Regions from separate parts of the Streptomyces sp. Y20 genome, predicted to be linked through region 2. Evidence: riboswitches for the same ligand, from Rfam matches in the RefSeq annotation. Region 2 holds a riboswitch; each other region holds the start of a gene.
The links. Region 2 has a riboswitch for cobalamin ahead of ACGFT1_RS30825 (CbtB-domain containing protein). Riboswitches for the same ligand answer to the same signal wherever they lie in the genome.

Region 1 (6,394 bases), on a different contig from region 2:
TTGCCGACCCGGGAGTGCTTGGTCGGGTACGCGGTGAAGACCAGGGCGATCTTCTTCTCGGCGTTCGGCTTGTGCTTCAGCCGGGCGTGCCGCAGGGCGATCCCGGCGACCCGCGAGGCCCGCTCGGGATCGGCGACGTACACCGGCACGTCGTCCGGGCCCTGCTCCTTGAAGGAGAACGGGACGGTGACGAGACGGCCGTCGAACTCCGGGATCGCGACCTGCATCGCCGCGTCCATCGGGGACAGGGCCGCGTCGGACTCCTCCCACGCGGCCCGCGAGGAGGTCAGGCACAGGCCCTGGAGGACGGGCACGTCCAGGTCGGCGAGGGCGCCGATGTCCCAGGCCTCCTCGTCGCCGCCCGCCGAGGCCTGGGAGGCGTGCGTGCCGCCGGCCGCGAGGACGGTGGCCACCAGCACGTCGGCCCGCTCCAGCAGCCGGTACAGCCCGGCGTCCGCGCCGCGCAGCGAACCGCAGTACACGGGCAGGGCGTTGGCGCCCTTCGCCTCGATCGCGTCGCACAGCGTGTCCACGAAGGCGGTGTTGCCGCTCAGTTCGTGGGCCCGGTAGAAGAGGACGCCCACGGTCGGGCGGCCGGCCACGACCGGGCGGTCGCCGTGCACCCCGTACTCCGGCATCCCGCGCGGCCCCTCGAAGCCCTCACCGGTCAGCAGCACGGTGTCCGACAGGAACCGGGACAGCTCCAGCAGGTTCTCCGGGCCGCCCTCGACCAGGTACTTCAGCGCCTCGGCGACCACACCGGCCGGCACGGACGACTCGGCCATCAGCTCGGCGTCCGGGACGGCCTCGCCGCCCAGCAGCACGGTCGGGATCCCCGACGTCCGCAGCACCGCCAGCCCGTCCTCCCAGGCGCGCTTGCCGCCCAGCAGCCGTACGACGGCGATGTCCGCGCCCTCGACCAGGGCCGGCAGCTCCGCGGCGACGTCGACCCGGGTGGGGTTGCCGATGCGGTAGCCGGCGCCACAGGCCCGGGCCGCCAGCAGATCCGTGTCGGCGGTCGACAACAACAACACTGTGCTCATGCGGGCGCTCCCGGTGGAATGAAAGGCAGTCCTTGCGGCGCGCCCGACTCGATGAGCCGCCGGAGCGCGTCGGTGTCCGCGTGCTGTTCGATCAGGTCGCCGAGCCGGTCGAGCTGCTCCTCGCGCAGCGCGGCGAAGGAGGTGTCCGGCGCGGGCACGAAGCGGCGGCCCGCGGCGGCGGCCACCTCGCGCAGGAAGGCCCGCCGGAAGCCGTCCGACTCCAGCGAGCCGTGCCAGTGGGTGCCCCAGGTCCGGCCGGCGCGGCAGCCGTCCAGGAAGGCGTCCCCGCCGGTGACCTCGGCGACCCCGTGATGGATCTCGTACCCCTCGACCCGCTCGCCGAGGGCCTCGCCGACGGGCCGGGTGAGGGTCTTCTCGCGGGCGAAGCGGACCCGGACGGGGAGCAGGCCGAGTCCGGGGACGTGTCCGGCGCGGGACTCGACCTCGTCCTCGATGTGCTCGCCGAGTATCTGGAAGCCGCCGCAGATGCCGAGCACGGGGCGCCCCTCGGCGGCCCGCCGCGCGAGCGCGTCCGCCAGTCCGCGCTCCCGCAGCCACTGGAGCGCCCGCACGGTGCCGCGCGTACCCGGGACCACCACGAGGTCGGCGTCGGCCAGCTCCTCCGGGCGGTCCACGAAGCGCACGACGACGCCCGGTTCGGCGGCGAGGGCGTCCACGTCGGTGAAGTTGGACATCAGCGGGATTGCGCAGACGGCGACCCGCAGCACGTCCGCGCCGACCGGGGGCGTCACCGAGGACTCGCGCACGGTGCCCCGCAGGGACACTCTCAGCCCGTCCTCCTCGTCGATGCCGAGGCCGTGCCGGAAGGGCAGGACGCCGTACGTCCGCCGCCCGGTGAGCCCGTGCAGCATGTCCAGGCCCGGCTCCAGCAGCGACACGTCGCCGCGGAACTTGTTCACGAGGAACCCGGCGACCAGTTCCTGGTCCTCGGGGGAGAGCAGGGCGACGGTGCCGAAGAAGGACGCGAAGACGCCCCCGCGGTCGATGTCGCCCACCACCAGCACCGGCAGCCGCGCGTTGCGGGCGATGCCCATGTTGACGATGTCCGTCCGCCGCAGGTTGATCTCGGCCGGACTGCCCGCCCCCTCACAGATCACCGCGTCATACGTGCCCCGCAACTCCGCCAGGCAGTCCAGCACCGTGCCGAGGAGCCGCTGCTGGCGCCCCCCGTGGTAGCCGCGTGCGCTCAGCTCCCCGACGGGCTTGCCGAGCAGCACCACCTGGCTGCTCTGCTCGCCGCCCGGCTTGAGCAGCACCGGGTTCATGAGCGCGGTGGGCTCGACCCGGCAGGCCTGCGCCTGCATGGCCTGCGCCCGCCCGATCTCCGCGCCCTCCAGGGTGACGAACGAGTTCAGGGACATGTTCTGCGCCTTGAAAGGCGCCACCTTCACGCCCTGGCGGACCAGCCAGCGGCAGATCCCGGCCGTCACGACGCTCTTGCCGGCGTCGGAGGTGGTGCCGGCGACGAGGAGACCCCCGTTCACTTCCCACGTCCCTTCATCAGGCCGCGCGCGGCCAACGTGGTGCCGAGCGCGAGCAGGCCGACGCGGCGCGAGAGCCGTACGGCCCGGTCGATGTCGGCGACCCGGACGGGCCGTCCGGTGCCGCCGTTGAGCACGGGCCGGTGTTCGACCCGGCCGCCGTAGGAGAGCGTCCCGCCCAGCCGTACGCCGAGGGCGCCCGCGAACGCGGCCTCCACCGGCCCGGCGTTGGGGCTCGGGTGCCGGGAGGCGTCGGCCCGCCAGGCCCGCGCGGCGCCGCGCGGATCGGGTCCGGCGAGGGTGGCGAGTACGGCGGTGAGCCGGGCCCCGGGCCAGCCGGCGACGTCGTCGAGGCGGGCGGAGGCCCAGCCGTACCGGCGGTGGCGGGGCGACCTGTGGCCCACCATCGCGTCCAGGGTGTTGACCGCCCGGAATCCGAGCAGCCCCGGAACTCCGGCCACCGCGCCCCAGACGAGGGCGCCGACCACGGCGTCGGAGGTGTTCTCGGCGACCGACTCGACCACGGCCCGGGCGATGCCGTCGGCGTCCAGCGCCTGCGGGTCCCGGCCGCACAGGTGGGGCAGCCGGGCCCGGGCGGCCTCGACGTCCCCGGTCTCCAGCGCGCGCCCGACGGTGCGGGCCTCGCGGGCGAGCGAGGTGCCGCCGACGACGGCCCAGGTGGCGGCGGCGGTCAGCGCGGCGGAGACGGCGGGACGGGGACGCGCGGCGCGTGCGGCCAGCGTGCCCAGCGCGACCGCGCCGCCGGCGCACACGGCGGTGTGCAGGGCACCCCACCCGCGGTGGTCGTGCCACAGGACGCGTTCCACGGCTCCGGCCGCCCGGCCGAACGCGGCGACCGGATGCCCGCGGCGCGGATCGCCGAGGAGCAGGTCACCCAGGAGGCCGGCGGCGGCGCCGTACGCGTAAGTGCGATCGGCACCCATCGGCTCAGCCGGCCGCGGGGGCGGGAGCGGTCCGGGTACGGGTCCTCGAACGGGTCCTCGATGGGCAGCCGAGCATGTCGCTGTAGGTCCTCACTCAGGGTGTCCGCGCCCTGGTTCGACGTGAATCGGCGGCGAGAGTTCCTGGCTCCCGGGGATGACTCCCCGGTGACAGTGGCGGGACCGCGCCGGATTCGCACCGGCTTCCTCTTCTGCCGCCGTACATGGCCTGGGCAGTCCACCACGCGCCCGGAAGGGCCGTCAACTTGCCGTTGACCTGCGTGGGGAGAGTGTGCCCATCCCCACACCGCGGGACCCGTGGGACGGGCGGGGACAAGGCAGAGGCTCCCCCGCACGACCGGTGCGGGGGAGCCTCGGAGGGTCGGGGTCAGGACTTGGCCACGACCAGGTGGATGCCGTACGCCACCGCCGCCGCGCAGGCCGCGAAGCAGAGGTAGGCGCCGGTGACGGCCAGGCCGGCGGTGCCGCCCTGCGCCACGGCCTTCTCGCGCCGGTTCAGGCCCGCGATGCCGAGGGTGAACAGGGACACCAGGCCCACGGTGGCCACGAGGCTCACTCCGAAGACGGAGCCGAGAGCCGCCCAGTCGATCTTCATGGGGATGCTTCCTTCGGTAACCGGGGTGACCGGGCTCAGACGGTGGCGGCCGGGGCGGCCGGGGCAGCGGGCTCGGCGGCCGGGACGGCGGCCTGCTGCGGGAAGGCGATGTCCAGGTCGATGGCGACCGGACCGGCCGGGGGCGGGGTCACGGCGGCGATGGCGGTGGTGACCACACCGGCCGGCTCGCCGGCCTCCTGGGCCACGTGGGTGTGGTCCACGACCTCGCGGCGGGAGAACTTCCAGATCGCGGCGCTGGAGGCGACGAGGAAGAGGGCGACGGCGGCGGTGCCCCAGTCACCCAGGCCGGTGACGGACTCGGCACCCGCGCCGACCAGCGCGGCGGCCGGGAGGGTGAGCGCCCAGGCGATGAACATGCGGGTCGCGGTGGACCAGCGGACCACACCGCCCTTGCGGCCGAGGCCGGCGCCCATCACCGAGCCGGAGACGACGTGGGTGGTGGAGAGGGAGAAACCGAGGTGGGCGGAGGCCAGGATGGCGGTCGCGGCGCTGGTCTGGGCGGCGAAGCCCTGGCGCGGCTCCAGGTCGGTCAGGCCCTTGCCCATGGTGCGGATGATGCGCCAGCCGCCGATGTAGGTGCCGAGCGCGATGGCCAGGCCGGCGGAGAGGATCACCCAGGTGGGAGGGTTGGAGCCGGGGGCGATGGAGCCGCCCGCGACGAGGGCGAGCGTGATGATGCCCATCGTCTTCTGGGCGTCGTTGGTGCCGTGGGCCAGGGAGACCAGGCCGGCGGAGGCGATCTGGCCGGCGCGGTAGCCCTTGCGGGTGGCCTCGCCGTCGGCGGTGCCGCCGATGCCGTAGGAGAACCGGGTGGCCAGCAGCGAGGCGAGGCCCGCCACGACCGGCGCGGCGACCGCGGGGAGCAGCACCTTGGTGACCAGGACGTCACCGTGGACGGCGCCGAAGCCGGCGGAGGCGACGGTGGCACCGATCAGGCCGCCCATCAGGGCGTGCGAGGAGCTGGAGGGCAGGCCCACCAGCCAGGTCAGCAGGTTCCAGAGGATCGCGCCGACCAGGGCGGCGAAGATGACCTCGGGACGGATGCCGCTCTCGTCGACGAGCCCCTTGGAGATCGTGTTCGCGACCTCCACGGAGAGGAAGGCGCCCACAAGATTGAGGGCGGCGGACAGGGCCACCGCGATCTTGGGCTTCAGGGCGCCCGTGGAGATGGTGGTGGCCATCGCGTTCGCGGTGTCGTGGAAACCGTTCGTGAAATCGAACGCGAGAGCGGTTACCACCACTATCGCGAGGATCAGCGAGAAGCTTTCCATTTACCCAGGCAATCGTTCGAGGTCATTGGCAGGCTGAACGTAGGCAATCTGGGTGAACGGAAGATGAACTGGGACCGGCTTGAGAGTGACTGTCGGGCGGGCTCGGCGTGCTGCTCCGCCCGGTCGCCCCTTACGCCCCTTGGCTACCGGCCGCGCGCGAACGTCCGCGGCCGGCTCATGGAGCCGTCGAAGAGATCCTGGTCACCCGGCAGTCTGCCCCCGGTGCCGTACTGCCGGAACGTCCAGTGCCGCCAGCCGCCCGGCAGCGTGCCCGGCCGCGCGGTGCCGTGCCGGGCGGTCCACATCGGGTTCGAGCCGGCGAAGGCCTGTGGCTGTTGCCGGTGCACGGCTTCCACCACGTACACGAACCGCGCGCCCCTGGCCCGGGCGGCCGGCCGGTCGACCCGCTTCCGGTGGGACGACACGTCGTGCCCCCGGGGGAACGACGTGGCCGACTCCACCGGTCCGGCCGACGCGGTGGCGGTCCCCGCGAGGGCGAGGGTCGCCGTGGCCGCCGCCGCGAGGGCGCCGGCGTGGCGGGACAAGGGCGTGTGTAGGGGCCATGCGTCTCTCCGGTGCGTCTCTCCGGTGTGACGGACGGCCGGGCCCCGCGGGCGGTGGCGATCGTACGGATCGTCCAGTGGGCAGGTGTGGGCAGGTGTGGGCAGGACGGACCTTTGAAGGATCGGTGATCACCGAATCCGTGTCCGTTTCAGGCGTTTCGTGACCGAGTTCGCCCGTTCGGTGGTACGGCTCCTGGTACGGCTTCCGGCACGGCCCGCATCGGGAAGTGGCCGGTCCGCCCCCGGGGGCACCGGGCCGGCTGGCAGGATCGCCGCATGGCTGAACCGCGGCGCAACCCGGCAGAAGTGGAAGACATCCGGCAGGAAGAGGCCCGTCTATGGGCGGAACTGGTCGCGACGGCACGCAGGACCGTGGCTGACGGACTCGTGGTCGGCACCTCCGGCAACGTCTCCGCGCGCCTCGGCGACCTCGTGCT
Region 2 (6,394 bases):
TCTCTGGCTCGGTCATCTCGCATGCCAATGACCTGCTCGCGTGCCGAGGGCAGGGAGCAGCCGCGCTCACGGCCCAGCACGGTCAACAGGTTGTCGCGGTCCTCGCATAGGTCGTCCTCGGCCGAAACCAGGTCATTGGTCCAGCCGGCCACATCGGCCGCGGCCAGACGCAGGGCCCCCATGAGGTCTTCACCGCCGGAAAGGCCGGGCAAGGGCGCGCCGGCGGTGCACTCCAGGATGTCTGCCATGGGCAGGGCGGTAATCGTTCTGCGACGCCGCAGGACGTAGTCGCTGAGTCCCAGCCGAATCTGGTCTGTGCGGTTGGTGGCCTCTTCACGTGTGGCCAGGGCAAAGTCCCGGTAGTCGGCAATGAACCGCTCCCGCCACTGAGCGGACATCCGCGGAGCCGTACGCCGCCACAGGTCATCCAGGGCCTGCTCGACTCCGCGGCCCGATCCTGCCGCGTCGCTGCCGGTGAGCACCTTCAGTAACCGGTTGAACAGCGACGCGACGTCCTCCGCATGGACATCGACCCAGGTACGGTCGAACCGGTCGTCGACCAGACAGATGAACGCCGCCCACTGGGCGGTCAGTTCCAGATCGCCGACGCTCGCCCCCGGCACGGCCAAACCGGCGAATTCACCCAGCCGCATGGCCACCAGACGCTTCTCCTCAAAAGCGCCGGCAACCAGTCCCAGATCCTGTGCCCACGCCAGCACCGCGGCGTTGACCTTCTCAGCCTGGACACCACCCGGGATGCCGCGACAGCCAGGTACGACGCCAGACTCCCCCAGCATCCGAGCTCAGCCCAGAGCCGGCACGACATCGACACGGCCCGCGAGCGTGGCCAGGCTGTCCCCAGCGGGAACCGGCGCCGCACCGAACGCCTGAGAGAACACCGCCGCACCCTCCTGCGTCAGCATCGTGTCGAACGGCTTGCCCTCGACCGAGCCAGGCGAGTTTACGGACGGCATGGTGACCGTCACCTTCGTCATGTCAAGCTCGTACGTGGAGAGGTCAACCGACTGCGCCGCTGCATCTCCCACAGCCGCATCCACCGACATCGACCGCCGCGCCATGTCACCGTGCGCCCCGGTAAAGCGCAGACTGCGCCCGTCCGAGGCCCTGGTGAAGGTCATACCGCCATCCGCCGTCCAGGACCCCGCAGTCAGGTCGAGACTGATCTTGCCCTTCATCGGCCACTGCACACACGGGGCCAGCCCCGAAGAGTCGAGCACAGCAGGAGCGCCAGCCGACACCGCGACTCCGTCATCCGCCAGATGCTGAGCCGCCGCAGAAGACAAGCACCATGTGACCGTCCCGGCAACAGGCATCACAGGTCCCGCAGCGACAGCTGCAGACACGGCAAGGGCGGACAGGGAAGCCAGGGCGGTAGCAATCACAGCACGACGCCGCATGGGCAAGCCTTCCGTCGGAGGACCGCCAGAATTGCCTACAACACTTACAAGACCGGGCGAATGAACGTTTCCGTTCCTGAAGTTCACCTGAAGGCGTGAGACAGCGGCTTCACCGCGGTTCGCACCTGCTGAGCGGCGACAAGAACCCGCACGTCGGTCCGTCTCGCTGAAGGCCGCGCGTGCGGGTTCCCTCCTAACCTCATCCAGGATCCGGGGAACCTGCGCGGCTCCCGTAACCCCGGGCGGAACTGGCGGCCGGGGTGCAGGTCGGGCACGAAGGCGTCTAGGACGACGCTGCGGAAGCGCCGGCGCTGGGCGGGGTGAGGTGCTGGAGGTCAGCGGTGAAGCGGGGGAGGGTCTCGAAGGTGGGCACGGTGGTCTCCTCCGGGCAGCACGACGAAGTCCCCGACGGGTGCCGGGGGCTGCTGTAGGCGGTGCTTCCTTGCGGTGCGCGTTCCTTGGTGTGCGGTGGTGCTTATTGGTGTTGTCCGGGGAGTGGTGTGAGGGCTGCCGGAGAGCGATGACATTTGCTTCCGGCCTGGAGCCGCCTCCCGCCTGACGGGCACCCGAGAAGAAAGTTCGGCCGTTGCTCCCGCCTGGCGGGACGTCTCGCTGATCGGTCTTTTCTTGGCTCCATGACAGCAGATATCAAGGTCATCCGGGCCGGTCAGATGTACAGCTACTACCTGCGTGAGACCGTTGTCGGTGACGGTCGGCGCCCAGCCCGCACGCCGCTGCGCGCCGTCCAGGAGCAGGCCGGTGTCCCGGTCGGGCGATGGATGGGGCGCGGCTTGGCCGTGCTCGGACTGGCGCCGGGTGAGGAAGTCACGGAGAGCCAGTTGCGGAACCTGTTCGGCGAGCGGGGACGCCACCCGTACGCGGACCGGATCGAGGCCGACCTGCTCGCCCAGGGCGCGTCCCCGGAGAAGGCGTTCAAGGCCGGCGCCCTCGGACGCCGCGTGACGGTTACCGGTGTCGATTTCGTGTTCCGGCCGCAGCCGACGATCTACCTGCTGTGGGCGCTGGGGGATGAGGAGACCCGGCGGGTGATCGAGGCCGCGCACGAGCGCGCGATCGAGCGGGTGCTGGAGTGGATCGAGGACGAGGTGGCGGTGATCCGCTACGGCAAGGACGGCATCTACCGGGTGCGGCCGCCCGGCGGTCTGGTCGCCGCGCGCTTCCGCCACTACGAGGCACGCTCCGGGATGCCCTTGCTCCATGACCATCTGATTCTGTCCGTGAAGGGGCAGCGCCTGGACGGGAAGTGGGGGTCGATCCACACCCTGGCCTTGCACGAGAACACCGTGGCCGCCTCAGCGCTCTACAACGAGCTCGTGGCCGCTGAGGTCTGCGAGGAACTCGGGCTCGCGACCGAGCCGCGCACCGTCACCCCGGGGTGCCGGCCCGTGATGGAGATTGCCGGGGTGCCGCACGAGCTGATCCGCTGGACCTCCCGGCGCAGCGACCAGATCGCCGCCTGCCGCGAGGACCTGGAGCACGAGTACGTCACCGCCGTCGACGACGACGGCGAGCTGAAGTTCCTGCCCGTGGTCTCCGAGCGGGCCCGCGCCAAGCTGAACCAGATGGCCGCCCGCAAGACCCGCCCGCCCAGGCAGAAGCCCCGGCCGCTCGCGCAGCTGGGCAAGGAGTGGAAGGAGAGTGCGATCCGCACCTCCGGAGTGGCCGTCGACATCATCAACTCCCTCCTCGAGTACGCCCGCGCCGCGGCTGCCGCGATCCGGGCCCGCGTCGCCGTCGTGGCCGACGTCGCCCTGGCGGCCGTCGACGTCGCCGCGACCGTGTTCGTGATGAACGAAGGCGGCCGCTTTCACCGTCGGCACCTGCTCGCCGAAGCCCGCCGCCACCTCGCTCTCGTCCTGCGCGGCCGCCGCCGCGACCCCGGCCTGGACGACAGAAAGGTGGCCGCCGCCATCTCCACCCACTGCCTGGACATCAGCGAACCGAAGACCGTACGCGGCCTGGAATCCGGTTACCGCCTTTACACCGCCCGGTGGGCGCTGTCCGACCTCCCCGCCCGGCGCCCCCTGGCACCCGCGCCTGGCCCGGACCGGCAGCCCCCGGCAGATCCCGGCGAGCCGGCTGCGCCCCGGCCTCCAGGCCAAGATGCGGGGGAGTGGGAGATACCCCGCCTCCCGCTTCTGTACGAGCGGGCTGTCCTCGCCGTTGCGGTGGTGCGGGAGAAGCTACGCACCACCACTACCGCCGCCGTGCGGGGTCGGGCGTACGACGTCGTCGCACACCAGCAGGCGGCGATGCCCGAGCAACTACTCGCGGCCCCGGCCGCCGACCCCGAGCACGACGACCAGGAGCCGGAGGTCGAACCTCGGGAGGTGGTCGACATGACGGCGCTGCGGGCGCTGAAGGAGTCCCGCACCGACGTGGAGGCCCTCGACCTCACAGCCGAGCGGCTGCGGCATCTCCAGGACGCTTTCGCCACGGCGGCCGACCGAGCCCGCGCCACCATGGACCGCTACGCCGACGGGAAGCACACCGGCGCACCGCACCCGGTGCACGAGGACGACCAGCGCGCGCACCGGCATGCGGACCCGCACCGCGGGACACAAGCTGGCCGATGAGCGCGTACGGCCGCACGGCGAGGAAGATGGACGTAGGGCTCCCCTCCCGTGTTTCCCCCGAGCTGGGACGGGAGCCCGCTCAGCCGGGCCCGGTGCGGCGAACCGCTCGATCACTCGCTTGCGTTGTCACCGTCTGCTTGTGCTTTGTCCTGCTCGGCTTCGGGAGCCTTTGGGGCATTCAAGACCTGTGCCTGCTCATCGCCTTCGTCCACCACTTGCTCACGAACGCTTGGGCGGTACACGACGACGGGCACATCGATCTTGGGGAGCGAGGTGGAGATGTCGAGTTCGGGGAGCGAGGCCGCGATCTGCCGGGCGTGACGGTGCGCGGGGCTGTAGAACGCGGCCTGCACAGCGGCACGGTGCGCGGTATTGGCCATGTTCGCGACACACGGTACGGTCGGTGGGATATCGACGACGGCAAGACGGAAGCCGGTGGGAATCCGGAACGGTCGCGCCACTGTGTGTCTCCGCCCCGCATGGGGTGGCGGCGAGTCAGACCCGTTGCCGTCGTCATGCGCACCACCGAGATGGGACGCGAACTCCCAGAGGAGGCCCTGCCATGGCGCAGCATGTCGCCCAGCCGACTGCCACCACTCCCGCTCTCCCCGCCAAGCTGCCGATCGGCGCGATCGCCCCGTGGGCGGTCTTCTTCGGCATCCTGATGCTGGTCCTGCTGTACTTCGTCGGCGCCGAGCAGGGCGCCACTTCCGTGTTCAGTGGCACGGGCGTCCACGAGTGGGTGCACGACGCCCGCCACCTGCTCGGCTTCCCCTGCCACTGACGCAAGGGACACCGACACCCTCATGAACTCCGCAACGGTAAGAAACCTTCTCGTTCGCGGCATGCTCGCCGGCCTTGTGGCCGGCGTGCTCGCTCTGGTCGTTGCCTACCTTCTCGGCGAGCCGTACGTCGACAAGGCGATCGGCTTCGAGGAGGCGCACTCCCACGAGCACGAGATGGAGGTCGTCTCCCGCTCCCTGCAGTCCACCGCCGGCCTGGCCACCGGTGTCCTCGTCTACGGGGTCGCCTTCGGCGGTATCGCCGCCCTCGCCTACGCCTTCGCGCTCGGCCGCGTCGGCCGCTTCGGCCCCCGCGCGACCGCACTGCTGCTGTCCGGCTGCGCGCTGCTCGCCGTCTACGTCGTGCCGTTCCTGAAGTACCCGGCCAACCCGCCCTCCGTCGGCAACCCGGACACCATCGGCAAGCGGACCACGCTGTACTTCCTGATGATGCTGCTCAGCGTCCTCCTCGCGATCGCCGCCACCATCTTGGGCAAGCGCCTAACGCCCGGCCTGGGCACCTGGTGGTCGACCGTGATCGCGGTGGCCGGCTTCGCGCTCGTGATCGGGCTGGCGTACGCGTTCCTGCCCGTCGTCAACGAGGTGCCGAAGGAGTTCCCGGCCACCCTGCTGTGGCGCTTCCGTCTCTCCGCGCTGGCCATCCAAATCACGCTGTGGACAGGATTCGGCCTGCTCTTCGGCGAGTTGGCAGAACGGCTGCTGAACCCCCAGCCCGCGACGGCCTCCGCCGCGCGACACCCGGTGGCCGCCCCCAACTGACATGAGCCGCCACACGTGCGAGGGCCCGCGGAACCATCCGGGGGCCCTTTCGCGTTCTTCCGACACCCGGTCCGGTGCACGGACATGACGCAACGATCCGACCGACCAGGCCGCGCAGACGGGGACAGCCGAGGCGAGCAGCGGAGGACTCACGTGGCCAGACGCCCCCAGCCCCGCCATATCACCCTCGGCGGCCGGGAGGCCGTCGCCTTGACCTTGGAGGAATACGAGCAGCTGATCGCCAGCCGTCGGCAGATCGGCGGCCAGAGTGCCCGGGCCAGGGTGCTCGCTCAGCAGGCCAAGCGAACGGAGCAACTGCTGCGGTCCCTGGAGACGCTCATCGCGGTACCCGAGGACGGCTGCGCGGTGGCCGAGGTGTCACCGTCGGGCTGCACCGCCTCATGCCGCACCGGCGATGCAGCCGAGCAGGAAGAGACAGAGTGTCTGCACTGCTCGATCGCCGCCCTGCTGCGCCGTCACCGGGAGTCGGCCGAATGACTGGGCCCCTCAGCCGTGGGCGTCCCGCGGACCGAGCGGGTGGCCCACTCGCAGGTTCCAGCGTCCGGTCCTTCCGCTGATCGCGGTCGCCGTGAGCGGCGGCACATCGGCACGCCAGAAAGCCGGCACAGGGGTTCCCAGGACCTGCACCACCACGGCGCGTACGACATCCGGCTCCACCACGGCGACCGTGCGGCCATCCGCCTTGGACGTGCTGTCCAGCCACCGCCCGACGCGCAGGCACAACTCCTGCACCGACTCCCCGCCGTGGGGCGCTGAGGCCGGGTCGGCGAGCCACTGCACTACCGCCTCCGGCTCG
Region 3 (6,394 bases), on a different contig from region 2:
GGGATCATCGGTGCCTCCTGGGCTGCGTACGGACCGGCGGAACGCCTGCTCCCACGGCACCACCGCCCCGCCCCACCCACCAGCGCTCCGGGCCGTACGGGTGAGCAGCACGCGGCAGGCCGCGCGGGGCGCGCCGGGACGCCGTGCGGGCGGCGGCCGGCGCACCGCGCACGGCCGGCCGTGCGCGGTGCGCCGGGCCGTCGTAGCGGCGCCACCCCGGTCACGGGGACCGCGCACCCGGGCCGCCCGGGGACGTCGTACGGGTGGCGGGCATGACCCCCGGCCGGGGCCGGGCGATCCGCCGGGGGTGCGAACGGCGGTACCGCCCGGGCCGGGCCGGCCGGCGTGGGCGTCCCGGCCACGGGCGCCGCCGTCGCCCCCTGCTCACCGGGTCCGAGGACGACGGGGCCGGTCGAGCCGTGCGTCGGTCCGGGCCCCGGAGGGCTGATCTAAGGTCGGCACGACGGAAGGAGTGCGCTGTGACCGGTGAGCCGATTCCCGTGATCATCGACTGTGACACCGGCGTCGACGACGCCCTGGCCCTGCTGTTCGCCGTACGGCACCCGGGTCTCGACCTGCGGGCGGTGACCTGTGTGGCCGGGAACACCGACGTCGACGGGGTGGTCCGCAACACCCTGACCGTGCTGGAGCGGGCGGGCGCGCCCGACATCCCGGTGGCGCGGGGCGCCGCACGTCCGCTGATCGAGCCGGCCCGCTCGGCCCGGCACGTGCACGGCACGGACGGCATGGGCGACCTGGGTCTGCCCGCGCCCACCCGGGCTCCGGCGGCCGTCGACGCCGTCACCCTGCTGTACCGGGAGATCCTCGCCTCCCCGCGCCCGGTGACGCTGGTCCCGACCGCCCCGCTGACGAACATCGCCCTGCTGCTGCGCACCCATCCCCAGGTGACGCGGAACATCGAGCGGATCGTGTTCATGGGCGGGGCCGTGGCCGTCGGCAACGCCACCCCGGTCGCCGAGTTCAACGTCTGGCACGATCCGGAGGCGGCGGCGATCCTGCTGACGGCCGGGGTGCCGATCACCATGTACGGCCTGGACGTCTTCCAGCAGGTGGTCGTGCCCGGCCCGGAGGTGCACCGGCTGCGCGCGAGCGACGAGCCCGGCACCCGCCTGGCCGGCGACCTCCTCGCCCACCGGCCGACCTCGCAGGGCGGGCCGCCCGAGGCGGAGGAGGCGGGCGGCCTCGGTGACGCGGGCGCGGTGTGCGCGGTCGCCGACCCGCAGGGCATCACGACCCGGCTGCTGCCGGTGGAGGTCACCCTGGCCCCCGGCCCGTCCCGGGGCCAGACGGTCGTGGACCGCCGGCCCCGCCCCGGCGAGTCCGAGATCCACGAAGGCCGCCGTGAACAGGCCCTCGTGGACGTGGCGCTGGAGGTGGACGTGGACCGGTACGTGCGGCTGTACCTGGAGACCGTCGGCCGCTAGGGCATCCCTAGTCGGCGGTGGCCGGTACCCGTTCCGACCAGCGTTCCTCCACCCTGGCGAGGCGCCAGTACGTCAGTGCCGCCGCCCAGACGACGACGAACAGGCCGACGATGACGTAGCCGACGTTGTCCAGGTCGAGGCCGGCGACCCAGCCGGTGAGGTCGTCGTGCAGGCCGAACTTCTCGTGCAGGACGCCGACCAGTTCGATCGTGCCGATGAAGAAGGCGACGGCGATGGACAGTCCGGTGATGGCGAGGTTGTAGAACACCTTGCGGACGGGGTTGGAGAACGCCCACTGGTAGGCGAAGTTCATGAAGGTGCCGTCGAGGGTGTCGAACAGGCTCATTCCGGCGGCGAAGAGCAGCGGCAGGCACAGGACCGCGTACCAGGGCAGGCCGGCCGCCGCGCCGGAGCCGGCCATCACCATCAGCGTGACCTCGGTGGCCGTGTCGAATCCGAGGCCGAAGAGGAAGCCGAGCGGGTACATCTGGCCCGGCCTGGTCACGGACTTGGTGAGGCGGCCGAGGAGCCGGTTCATGAAGCCGCGCGAGTCCAGGTGGTGTTCCAGTTCCTTCTCGTCGTACGCCCCGGCGCGCATGGCGCGGAACACCCGGAGGATGCCCACCAGCGCGACCAGGTTCAGGGCCGCGATGAGGTACAGGAAGGTGCCCGAGATCGTGGTCCCGAGGACGCCGAGCACCTGGTGGGTGCTGGATCCCTCGTTCATGACCTTCCCGGCGAGGGAGGTGCCGCCCGCGATGAGCAGCGCCAGCAGGACGACGACGCTGGAGTGGCCGAGCGCGAACCAGAAGCCCACCGACACGGGCCGCTTGCCGTCGGCCATCAGTTTGCGGGTGGTGTTGTCGATGGCGGCGATGTGGTCGGCGTCGAAGGCGTGCCGCATGCCGAGGGTGTAGGCGGTGACGCCGAGTCCGACGCCGAAGACGTCGGTGCCCACCCGGTAGTGCTCGGGGGCGACGAGGAGGAAGAGGATCCCGAAGGCGACGACGTGCAGGGCGACTATCACCGCCATCAGCCCCGCCGTCTTGACGGTGTCCTCACGTCGCCAGCGGAAAGACGCGGCATCGGCCATCAGGTTCACGCTCCAGCACCTCGTGGATCACTTCGTGAGTGCCGTGGCCGGTCTCCTGGCTTACAGGTCCGCGTCCGCCGTTCCTGCCTTCCCGGTCGTGTACGACCAGTGGCCCGGCGGCTGCCGGACGGAACGGGAACTCCCTGATCACAGTGGCGAGGGCCGCGTCGACCTTGCATCGACTTCCCGAGCACCACGGCCCGCCCACCGTAGAGGGGCGGACGGTTGTCTGCATAGCTGCGCACCTGGGCAGGTATTCAAGATCACATCGGTGCCTGCGAGGATGGCGTCATGCATCTCGTGCCTGCCGACCGAGCCGACCGTCGCACCATCGACGGTCACCGGGTGTGCGAGGCGATCGCCGCCATCGGCGACGCGGATCACCTGCGCACCTGGGCCGGCCGTTTCTCCCTCCTGGCCGACGCCAACCGGCTCGCGCTGCTGCTCGCCCTGCACCGCACCGGCCCGCTCGCCGTCTCCGACCTCGCGATCGCCACCGGCATGAACGACCCCGCCGTCTCCCAGGCGCTGCGGCTGCTGCGGGCGGCCGGGGTCGTGGCGGGGGAGAAGGAGGGACGGGTGGTGCGCTACCGGGTGGTGGACGCGCAGGTGGGCGGCCTGCTGGAGCACTGCGCCCCCTGACCGGCCGCGAGAAAGGTTCCCTTTCCGGGCAAGGTGGACAGATACAGAGTCCGTACCGTCGTCCGTCCATGGGAGCCCGCATGGCAGACCTCTCGTCCAGGAACCCCGACTGGTGGCGGCAGGCCGTCATCTACCAGGTCTATCCGCGCAGCTTCGCGGACGCCGACGGCGACGGCCTGGGCGACCTGAAGGGCATCACCGAGCGCCTGAACCACCTGGCGACGCTCGGGGTGGACGCCGTGTGGCTGAGCCCCTTCTACCCCTCCGAACTCGCGGACGGCGGTTACGACGTCGCCGACCACCGGGACGTCGACCCGCGCCTGGGCACCCTGGACGACTTCGGCGCCCTGGTCACCGAGGCGCACCGGCTCGGCCTGAAGCTCGTCGTCGACATCGTCCCCAACCACACCTCCGACCGGCACCCCTGGTTCCAGGAGGCGCTGCGCGCGGCCCCCGGCTCCGCCGCCCGCGACCGTTACGTCTTCCGTGCGGGCCGCGGTGCGCACGGCGAACTCCCGCCGAGCGACTGGCAGTCGCTGTTCGGCGGCAGCGCCTGGAAGCGGGTGCCCGACGGCGAGTGGTACCTGCATCTCTTCGCCCCCGAACAGCCCGACCTCAACTGGGACAACGAGGAGGTCCGCGCCGACTTCCGCACCACCCTGCGGTTCTGGTCCGACCGGGGGGTCGACGGGTTCCGGGTCGACGTCGCCCACGGCCTGGCGAAGGACCTCACCGAGCCGCTGCGGGACGTCGGTGACATCGGCGCGTCCGGGGAGGAGGCCCTGCTGGCGGTCCCGCCCGGCAGCCACCCGTACTGGGACCGCGACGAGGTCCACGAGATCTACCGCGACTGGCGCAAGGTCTTCGACGCCTACAGCCCGCCGCGCACCGCCGTCGCCGAGGCCTGGGTGCCGGGCACCCGCCGGGCCCTGTACGCCCGCCCCGACGAACTCGGCCAGGCCTTCAATTTCGAGTACCTGGGGGCGCCGTGGAACGCGGAGGAGCTGCGGGACGTCATCACCGCCTCGCTGGCCACGGCCCGGGCCGTCGGTGCCTCCGCCACCTGGGTGCTGTCCAACCACGACGTCGTCCGGCACGCCTCCCGCCTCGTGCTGCCGCCCGGCACCGACCCGGCCGCCTGGCTGCTGTCCGGCGGCGCCGCGCCCGCGGTCGACCCGGCGGCGGGCCTCGTCCGGGCCCGGGCCGCGACCCTGCTGATGCTGGCGCTGCCCGGCTCGGCGTACCTCTACCAGGGTGAGGAACTCGGTCTGCCCGAGGTCGCCGATCTGCCCACCGAGGTGCTCCAGGATCCGATCTGGGAGCAGACCGGCCACGTCCGCAAGGGCCGCGACGGCTGCCGGGTGCCCCTGCCGTGGACGACGACCGGGCCGTCGTACGGCTTCGGGCCCGGCGCCGCCTGGCTGCCGCAGCCGGAGTCCTTCGCGGCGTACGCCGTCGAGGCGCAGGCCGGCACCGAGGGCTCCACGCTGGAGCTGTACCGCACCGCACTGCGGTTGCGCCGCAAGCTGCTGCAGGACGAGACGCTGACCTGGACGCCCGAGGCGCCCGCCGGGGTGCTGGACTTCACCCGCGGCGACGCCTGGCGGTGCCTCACCAACCTCGGTGCCGGGCCGGTACCGCTCCCGCCGGGCGAGGTCCTGCTGAGCAGCACCCCGCTCCCGGGCGGCGGCAGCCTGCCACCGGACACCACCGTGTGGCTGGCCTAACGCACCGTCGGGCCCGGACTCGCGCCCGGTGCCGGGCCGTTGCCGCCGCCGGCGATGCCGTCGATGTCCACCGGGGTGGAGGTGGCGGTCGGTGGCGGGGTGAGCACCACCTCCGGCTGGCCCGCGGCCGGGGGCGGCGGGGTCAGGTCGGTGTCGGGGAGCTTCGGCGGGGTCGTCTGCTGGAACAGGGTCTGGTCGAAGTCGACCAGACCTGTCTTCTCCATCACCGTCATGTGGTCGAGCACGGTGTCGTTGGCCTGGTCGGCCAGGGCCCGCACCAGCGAGTTCTTGGTCGTGGACCGGATCTTGGCGATGGTGTTGAAGATCGCGCCGTGGGTCATGCGCAGGATGTTGGCGAAGTCGGTGTCGAACTGCTTGCCGCTGTCCGACTTCAGCGTGTTGACGAACCCCTCCTGCTGGGGGCTCGCGATGTTGGGCAGGGTGATGTTCAGCATGGGCGCGATCTTGCGGCAGGTGGTGTCCAGTGCCGCGTGCCCGTCGATCAGGTGCCGGCTGGCCGTGATCACCCCCTTGGAGCTGCCCTTCTGCAGCCCTATCTGCCCCACCGGGTACTCCCACAGCCCGGCTGCCCGCACCTTGACCACGAAGTCCCGGTCGGACTCGGTGAGGGGGCCCCACTGGGTGTTGGCGATGACCCGGGTGGGGGAGCTGGAGACGGTGCTCAGCCCGAGCATGCCCGGGTAGGCGAGTGCCGCGAGGGTCAGGGCCATCGCACCGCCCACGAAGAGAGTTCCCGTCGCGTTCCGCGAAAAGCGCACCGTGCCTCCTGTCCGATCGTGGATCCGGCCCGCGGCGGGAGCGGCGGGCGGTGGGGACGCACAGCAGTACGGACGGGAGAGCGGTTCGTCTCTGCGGCGCGGGTAAAAACTGCGCATGCCCGTATCGCCGCACGGGAATTGCCAGGTGTTGGTGACCATGGCGAACGGTTGCCGAAAGGTTGACCCTTCCCCGGGACAAGCCCGGCGGACACGGCCCTAGATTCGCCGCATGCCCCCGCAACCGCCGCCCAGGCCCGCCGCGCTGCCCGTCCTGCCCTACCGCCGGCCCACCCGGGGCCGCGACTACTGGGTGCTGGACGACGTCCTGCCCGGCATCGACGCCGTACGGGAGCGGTGTCTGGCGAAGGACGACTGGACCGAGGGGCATCCGTACACCTCCGAGAGCTGGCCCGGGCTGCGTGCCATGCCCGGCCTGGAGCCGGGTGAACTGGCCGGGATCGAACGGCTGGTGAAGAAGGCGACCGGCGCGAAGGACCTGTGGGTGCAGCGGGCGCCCGGCGGCGGCACCCTCAACCACAACTGCGTCCAGGTGGTCGGCGAGGGGGAGGGCGAGCCCCGCCCGCACACCGACTCCCGCGCCCTGTGCCGGTACGCGGCCGTCCTGTACCTCAACCCCGGCGTGCCCAAGGACTGCGGCACCAGCTTCTACCGCCAGCACCTGCCGGGCGGCCGGCTCGGAGGGAACGT

Region 1: another riboswitch for cobalamin. It lies ahead of ACGFT1_RS23975 (cobalamin biosynthesis protein); the one in region 2 lies ahead of ACGFT1_RS30825 (CbtB-domain containing protein).
Region 3: another riboswitch for cobalamin. It lies ahead of ACGFT1_RS09805 (HoxN/HupN/NixA family nickel/cobalt transporter); the one in region 2 lies ahead of ACGFT1_RS30825 (CbtB-domain containing protein).

What each region holds. Positions count from the first base shown of each region.
Region 1 covers NZ_JBIDDP010000009.1:290,131-296,524, forward strand. Annotated here, with positions in the region: gene cobN (cobaltochelatase subunit CobN) at 1-1,043, opposite strand, end outside; gene ACGFT1_RS23970 (cobyric acid synthase) at 1,040-2,548, opposite strand; gene ACGFT1_RS23975 (cobalamin biosynthesis protein) at 2,545-3,489, opposite strand; cobalamin riboswitch at 3,602-3,744, opposite strand; gene ACGFT1_RS23980 (hypothetical protein) at 3,875-4,102, opposite strand; gene ACGFT1_RS23985 (anion permease) at 4,138-5,394, opposite strand; gene ACGFT1_RS23990 (hypothetical protein) at 5,538-5,939, opposite strand; gene ACGFT1_RS23995 (class II aldolase/adducin family protein) at 6,234-6,394, shown strand, end outside.
Region 2 covers NZ_JBIDDP010000016.1:68,523-74,916, reverse strand. Annotated here, with positions in the region: gene ACGFT1_RS30845 (hypothetical protein) at 1-797, opposite strand, end outside; gene ACGFT1_RS30840 (hypothetical protein) at 804-1,196, opposite strand; gene mobF (MobF family relaxase) at 2,054-4,015, shown strand; gene ACGFT1_RS30830 (hypothetical protein) at 4,126-4,395, opposite strand; cobalamin riboswitch at 4,391-4,542, shown strand; gene ACGFT1_RS30825 (CbtB-domain containing protein) at 4,578-4,799, shown strand; gene ACGFT1_RS30820 (CbtA family protein) at 4,822-5,577, shown strand; gene ACGFT1_RS30815 (hypothetical protein) at 5,731-6,075, shown strand; gene ACGFT1_RS30810 (histidine phosphatase family protein) at 6,085-6,394, opposite strand, start outside.
Region 3 covers NZ_JBIDDP010000003.1:325,433-331,826, reverse strand. Annotated here, with positions in the region: gene ACGFT1_RS09815 (hypothetical protein) at 1-8, opposite strand, end outside; gene ACGFT1_RS09810 (nucleoside hydrolase) at 480-1,445, shown strand; gene ACGFT1_RS09805 (HoxN/HupN/NixA family nickel/cobalt transporter) at 1,453-2,538, opposite strand; cobalamin riboswitch at 2,566-2,751, opposite strand; gene ACGFT1_RS09800 (ArsR/SmtB family transcription factor) at 2,830-3,180, shown strand; gene ACGFT1_RS09795 (glycoside hydrolase family 13 protein) at 3,261-4,907, shown strand; gene ACGFT1_RS09790 (DUF4142 domain-containing protein) at 4,904-5,650, opposite strand; gene ACGFT1_RS09785 (DUF6445 family protein) at 5,916-6,394, shown strand, end outside.